DNA from 3 places in the Acidovorax sp. FHTAMBA genome. Region 3 is predicted to be linked to each of the others. Evidence: predicted binding sites of a transcription regulator. Region 3 holds the regulator's gene; each other region holds the start of a gene.
What was found. The regulator sigma-54, encoded in region 3, starts transcription at its own class of promoters, with help from an activator protein. The targets are predictions, from matches to a motif close to TGGCANGNAANCTGCTTT.

Region 1 (2,265 bases), 2.0 Mb from region 3:
TGGGAGATCGCGATGCAGGGCGGCCATCAGGCGGAGGGCAACCTGCCGGCCTTCACCTCGGCGCGCTGGGTGCGCACGGGTCACGGCAGCGCTGGGTATGGATGCGTTTGCATCAAGGCCCGCGTCGACAGGGACGAACGCAAAATACTCCAGATGGTGCAAGCGCGCTCCATGCCACTGCAGACCTGCCGCAAAGATCCCGCGATAAAGGGGGAGGAACCGTTCAATCCGCTGAAGTGATACGCGTGAACAACCCACTGCCGGGTCGCGGTGGTTGGGTGATGCGGCGGCATGTCAGTTCAGCACGAGACCGCCAGAAACGCCGCAGCAAACTGGGCGCCTTGGCGCCCGCTGAATTCGGTAACTACTTGGCCGTCGACTTGGGCTGGCTGTCGTCCACCTTCACGGTGAACTTGCCCGCCAGGATGTCCGCCTCTTTTGCCTTGACCTTGGCCACGATGTCGGCGGGCACCTTCTTCTCGAACGTGCCCAAGGGGGAAAGTTCAGAGCCCTTGTGCTTCATCATCGAATACGGGCCGTAGTCCTCGGCGGTGAACTTGCCTTCCTTTACCAGCTTGAGCGCGCGGTCGATGCTGGGCTCCATGTGCCAGATGGCCGAGGCGACCACGGTGTCGGGATACTGTGGCTGGGTGTCGATCACGTTGCCGATGGCGAGCTTGCCTTTTTCCTTGGCGGCGTCGCTTACGCCAAAGCGCTCGGCGTAGAGCACATCGGCGCCCTTGTCGATCATGGCGAAGGTGGCTTCCTTGGCCTTGGGTGGATCAAACCAGCTGTTGATGAAGGTGACGGTGAACTCGACCTTGGGGTTGGTTTCCTTGGCACCGGCCATGAAGGCGTGCATCAGGCGGTTGACCTCGGGGATGGGAAAGCCGCCCACCATGCCGATCTTGTTGGTCTTGGTCATGCCGCCGGCGATCATGCCGCTGAGGTACGCGGGCTCCTGGATGTAGTTGTCGAACACGCTGAAATTGGGCGCCTGCGGCTTGCCCGACGAGCCGAGCAGGAAGGAGGTCTTGGGAAAGTCCTTGGCCACCTTGCGGGCGGCGGCTTCCACCGCAAAGGCCTCGCCCACGATGAGCTGGTTGCCGCCGGTGGCGTACTCGCGCATCACGCGCTCGTAGTCGGCGTTGCTCACGTTTTCGCTGGCCTTGTATTCGATCTCGCCACGCGATTCTGCGGCCTTGAGCGCCTTGTGGATGCGGCTGACCCATTGCTGCTCGAAAGGCACCGTGTAGATCGCCGCAACCTTGAGCTTGGACTGCGCGAAGGCCAGAGAGGGCGCCATCGCCATGGCGGCAGATAGGGCCATGGAAGTGCAGAGCAGGCGTCCGGTGAAGATGCGGCGAGTGGTCATGGTGGGTCCTTCAGACAAGCGAACAAGGAGGTTGGGTGTGCTGCTACCAAGCAAGGAGCGCGCCAGTCGGTGGCTGTGTAACTGCAAACCAGCGGCAAGTCTGCCAGAGGAAAGCCACCAGTTGGTAAAAAAATGGTGCATGCGTGCAGCGCATCCGGAAACCAGACCGGGGCACCCCACCACGGTAGGGCTCCCAATTGGCAGATGCGCATCGCAGCGAGACCCGGTGATGAAAAAAAGCCACCGCTGGGCGGCAAGCCCTGCGGTGGCTGGTGCACGGGCGCTGCAGTTGTGCGCTTATTTGGTGCCAAAAATGCGGTCACCCGCATCGCCCAGGCCCGGCAGGATGTAGCCGTGGTCGTTCAGCTCGCGGTCGATGGCGGCGGTAAAGATCGGCACATCGGGGTGGGCCTTTTGCAGTGTGGCCACACCTTCGGGCGCGGCCAGCAGGCACACGAACTTGATGGAGCGGGGGTTGAGCTTCTTTAGGCGGTCCACACAGGCGGCGGCCGAGTTGCCGGTGGCCAGCATCGGGTCCACCACGATGATGTCGCGCTCGTCCATCTCTGACGGCATCTTGAAGTAATACTCCACCGGCTGCAGCGTGGCGGGGTCGCGGTACAGGCCGATGTGGCCCACGCGGGCGCCGGGCACCACGTTGAGCATGCCGTCCAGAAAGCCGTTGCCTGCGCGCAGGATGGAGACCAGCACCAGCTTCTTGCCGTCGATGACCTTGCCGGTCATGGTTTCCAGCGGGGTTTCGATCTCGATGTCCTGCAGCGGCATGTCACGCGTCACTTCGTACGCCATCAGCGTGGACAGCTCGCCCAGCAGGCGGCGAAAGCTGTTGGTGCTGGCGTCTTTCTTGCGCATCAGCGTGAGCTTGTGCT
Region 2 (2,265 bases), 1.1 Mb from region 3:
CATCGGGCTGCTGGAGAACAACTTCAACCTGGTGGCCACGCTGCCTGCCGACGTGTTTCTGAGCGAGCGCATCGCGCAGCTGCAGCCCGACCTGATCATTGTGGACGCCGAGAGCGAAGCCCGCGACGCGCTGGAGCATGTGGTGATGGCCACGCGCGACGCGCGCCGTCCCATCGTGATGTTCACCAACGACGATGACACCTCGCATGTAAAGGACGCGGTGGCGGCCGGAGTGTCTGCTTACATCGTGGCGGGGCTGGCACCCCAGCGCATCCGCCCCATTCTGGACGTGGCCATGGCCCGCTTCCAGCACGAACAGGCCCTGCGGGCCGAGCTGGCCGACGCCAGGACCGAGCTCAAAGACCGCAAGACCATCGACCGCGCCAAGGGCCTGCTCATGCAGCGCCAGGGCCTGACCGAACAGGCCGCCTACGAAAAGCTGCGCAAGACGGCCATGGACAAGGGCCTGAAGCTGGGCGAGGTGGCGCAGCGCATGCTGGATGTGATGGAGCTGCTGGGCTGATACAGACCGCGGCCCGTTCCGGCGGCCCATCCCAAATGGTGCACCGCACAAAGGCAGTGCGACCACTTGCATCACAACAAGAACATTCCTGCTGCAAGCCCTGCAGGCTTCCAGCGCTTTCTGATCAAGCGCAGACAGCTATTCATTCCATAGCACCCAACGTTCCAACATGGCCCAGTGCGGGCTGGCACGCGCTTTGCATCACACAGCACAAGACCAATGCAGGTCTGACCACTGACAGCACTGACCCAACGGCGGGCCGGTGCTGGCAAGGAGCCCCGGACCCGTTCCAGGCTCCACCCAGGACAAAGGCGTCCCCACCCGCACCCGGCGTTGCTTTGATGCAGCCCGCCAGGCGCGGTGTGAGGACGCCTTTTTTGTTTTTTCACGCCACCAGGGATGCACCATGACCGATCTGCTCAAAACAAGCCTCAACCGCCGCACCGTGCTGCAGGCCGCCACCGTGGGCGCTGTGGGTGTGAGCCCCGCGCTGCGCGCACTCGTCCACGCAGCGGGCTCCGACGCCCCCGAGAAGAAGGAAGTCAAGATCGGCTTCATCCCGCTGACCGACTGCGCCAGCGTGGTCATGGCCTCGGTGCTGGGTTTTGACAAGAAATACGGCGTGACCATCATCCCCAACAAGGAAGCCAGCTGGGCCGGTGTGCGCGACAAGCTGGTGAACGGCGAACTCGACTTTGCCCATGTGCTGTATGGCCTGATCTATGGCGTGCACCTGGGCACTGCCGGCCCCAAGAAGGACATGGCCGTGCTGATGAGCCTGAACCACAACGGCCAGGCGATCACGCTGTCGAAAGCACTGGCCGACAAGGGCGCGGTGGACGGCCCCAGCCTCGCGGCGCTGATGGCGAAGGAAAAGCGCGAGTACACCTTCGCGGGCACCTTCCCCACGGGCACGCACGCGATGTGGATGCACTACTGGCTGGCAGCGGCGGGCATCAACCCGCTGTCGGGCGCCAAGCTCATCACCGTGCCGCCGCCGCAAATGGTGGCCAACATGCGCGTGGGCAACATGGACGGCTTTTGCGTGGGCGAGCCCTGGAACCACCGCGCCATCATGGACGGCATCGGCATCACCGCCAACACCACGCAGGACCTCTGGAAGGACCACCCCGAAAAGGTGCTGGGCACCACGGCCGAGTTCGTGAAGAAGTACCCCAACACCACGCGCGCCGTGATGATGGCCGTGCTCGAAGCCAGCCAGTGGATTGACGCCAGCCTGTCCAACAAGATGAAGATGGCCGAGACGGTGGCCGGCAAGGCCTACGTCAACACCAGCGTGGATGCCATCAACCAGCGCATCCTGGGCCGCTACCAGAACGGCATGGGCAAGACCTGGGACGACCCCAACCACATGAAGTTTTTCAACGACGGTGCGGTGAACTTCCCCTACCTGTCCGACGGCATGTGGTTCCTCACGCAGCACAAGCGCTGGGGCCTGCTCAAGAGCCACCCCGACTACCTGGCCGTGGCCAAGGAGGTCAACCAGGTGGAGCTGTACAAGTCGGTGGCCAGCGCCATGAAGATCAATGTGCCCAAGGACGTGATGCGCACCAGCAAGCTCATTGACGGCGTGGTGTGGGACGGCAAGGAACCCGCCAGGTACGCCGACGGTTTCAAGATCAAGGCCTGATCCTTCGACCCCGCCGCACCCCGCACCCGCCCCGCACACCCGGCCCCTCACAGGAGAACACCATGGTCAGTGCCGTTTTTCACACCCCGTT
Region 3 (2,265 bases):
GACCACGCTTTCATCATCAGCGATGGCCGCGTGCTGGCGCAGGGCACGCCGTCCGAGATCGTGGACAACGCCGAAGTACGCCGCGTGTACCTCGGCGAACACTTCAGGATGTAGACATGGCCCCCACGCTTGTCACTTCGTGTAATGCGCTGCCCCCCGAGGGGGCCTTCGCGCCTTGGGGCGGCCCGGCGGCGCTCAATCAATGAAGCCTGGACTGTCGCTGCGCGTCTCGCAGCACCTTGCATTGACTCCCCAGCTCCAGCAGTCCATCCGGCTGCTGCAGTTGTCCACGCTCGAACTCTCGCAGGAAGTCGAGCAGATGCTCGACGAAAACCCGTTCCTTGAGCGCAATGCCGACGAAGCACCGCGCGAGGAGTTTGGCCTGGAAGCCGCCGACACGCCCGCACAGGCCGACGACTACAGCGTCGACGATGCTATGTTTTCAGGAGCTGTCAGTGCAAGCGGTACTAGCGCTGAGAGCCAAAACGAGGCTGAAATCCCCAGTGCAGGTGCCGACGAGCCCGACTGGAGCGGCGACGGCACGGTAGAGATGGCGCCCAACGACGCCGAGTGGGGTGGCGACGCCCCGGCGCGCACCCGCAACGATGCGGAAGGGGACGAGGCCGACGCCACCGAGCTGGCCCGAACGCACGAGTCGCTCACCGCCTTTTTGCACCGCCAGGCGCTGTCGCTGCGGCTGTCCGAAGTGGACACGGCCGCGCTGCGTTTTCTCATCGAATCGCTGAACGACGATGGCTACCTTGAAGAGTCGCTCGAAGAGCTGGCCATCAGCCTGGCAGGGCCCGAAGACCTGGAGCAGATCGAGGAACTGGTGCACCGCTTCACGGTGGCCCAGCGCCTGCTGCAAAGCCTGGAACCCGTGGGCGTGGGTGCGCGCAACCTGGCCGAGTGCCTCACCCTGCAGCTCACCGCCCTGGCGGCCGACGAAGACAGCGACGCCGACCCCGACACCGTGCAGACCGCGCTGCGCATCTGCCAGCAGCCGCTGGAGATGCTGGCCCGCCGCGACATCCGCCGCCTGACGCAGCTGTGTGGCGATGGCGAAGAGCGCACCCGCGCCGCCATGGCCCTCATCGCCCGCCTGGAGCCCCGCCCCGGGCGCCGCTTTGCGGATGTGGAGCGCAACATCATCATTCCCGATGTGATCGTGCGCAAAGCCGGGCGCGAAGGCTCGCAGCGGGGCCGCGATGGCCAGCACAACTTCATCGTCAGCCTCAACCCCGACGTGATGCCCCGCCTGCGCGTGCACGACATCTATGCCGGTGCGTTGCGCGGCCACAAGGGCGGCGAGGGCCACCAGGGCATGCAGCAGCGCCTGCAAGAGGCGCGCTGGTTCATCAAGAACATCCAGCAGCGTTTTGACACCATATTGCGCGTCTCGCGCGCCATCGTGGAGCGGCAAAAAAACTTCTTCACCCATGGCGAGCTGGCCATGCGCCCGCTGGTGCTGCGCGACATCGCCGACGAACTGGGCCTGCACGAGTCCACCATCAGCCGCGTGACCACGGCCAAATACATGGCCACGCCGATCGGCACCTACGAGCTCAAGTACTTCTTTGGCTCGGGCCTGGGCACCGAAACCGGTGGCAATGCATCCAGCACGGCGGTGCGCGCCCTCATCAAGCAGTTTGTCGCCGCCGAGAACCCCGCCAAGCCGCTGTCCGACAGCCAGATCGCCGAGATGCTCAAGGAGCAGGGCATCGAGTGCGCACGCCGCACCGTGGCCAAGTACCGCGAGGCGCTCAAGATCGCGCCGGCCAATCTGCGCAAGGCGCTGTAGGGTCACCGCCAGGGTGCGCCTGGCTCGCCCTGTTTGATTTTTTGTTTATCTACCCGCTGCCCCACCATGGCCCGCATCGTCTTTGACCTCCCCCCGCACTTCGGCTTTGCCACCGAGCTGCAGATCTACATCAGCCACGTCAACCAGGGCGGGCACCTGGACAACGCGCAGCTGCTCACGCTGGTGTCCGAGGCGCGTGTGCGGTTCTTCCAGTCGCTGGGCTACCCCGAGGCCGATGTGGGCGGCCTGTCCATCGTGGTGGGTGACATCGTGGCGCAGTACAAGTCCGAAGGTTTCCATGGCGAGACCATGCGGGTGGAGATGGCGCCAGCCGATTTCAACCGCTACGGCTTTGACCTGGTGTTCTGCATGACCGAAAAAACCTCCGACCGCGAGGTGGCGCGCGGCAAGATCGGCATCGTTTTCATCGGCAAGGCCGACCGCAAGGTGGCGCCGATCCCGGA

Region 1: the regulator sigma-54 is predicted to act here: its motif matches at 1,423-1,440, upstream of AAFF19_RS12890 (BMP family protein).
Region 2: the regulator sigma-54 is predicted to act here: its motif matches at 709-726, upstream of AAFF19_RS16865 (CmpA/NrtA family ABC transporter substrate-binding protein).

What each region holds. Positions count from the first base shown of each region.
Region 1 is NZ_CP152407.1:2,734,108-2,736,372, forward strand. Features, by position in the region: gene AAFF19_RS12885 (DUF4087 domain-containing protein) at 1-240, shown strand, start outside; gene AAFF19_RS12890 (BMP family protein) at 365-1,375, opposite strand; gene upp (uracil phosphoribosyltransferase) at 1,673-2,265, opposite strand, start outside.
Region 2 is NZ_CP152407.1:3,599,306-3,601,570, forward strand. Features, by position in the region: gene AAFF19_RS16860 (ANTAR domain-containing protein) at 1-523, shown strand, start outside; gene AAFF19_RS16865 (CmpA/NrtA family ABC transporter substrate-binding protein) at 930-2,174, shown strand; gene ntrB (nitrate ABC transporter permease) at 2,237-2,265, shown strand, end outside.
Region 3 is NZ_CP152407.1:4,723,727-4,725,991, reverse strand. Features, by position in the region: gene lptB (LPS export ABC transporter ATP-binding protein) at 1-114, shown strand, start outside; gene AAFF19_RS22120 (RNA polymerase factor sigma-54) at 203-1,801, shown strand; gene AAFF19_RS22115 (thioesterase family protein) at 1,868-2,265, shown strand, end outside.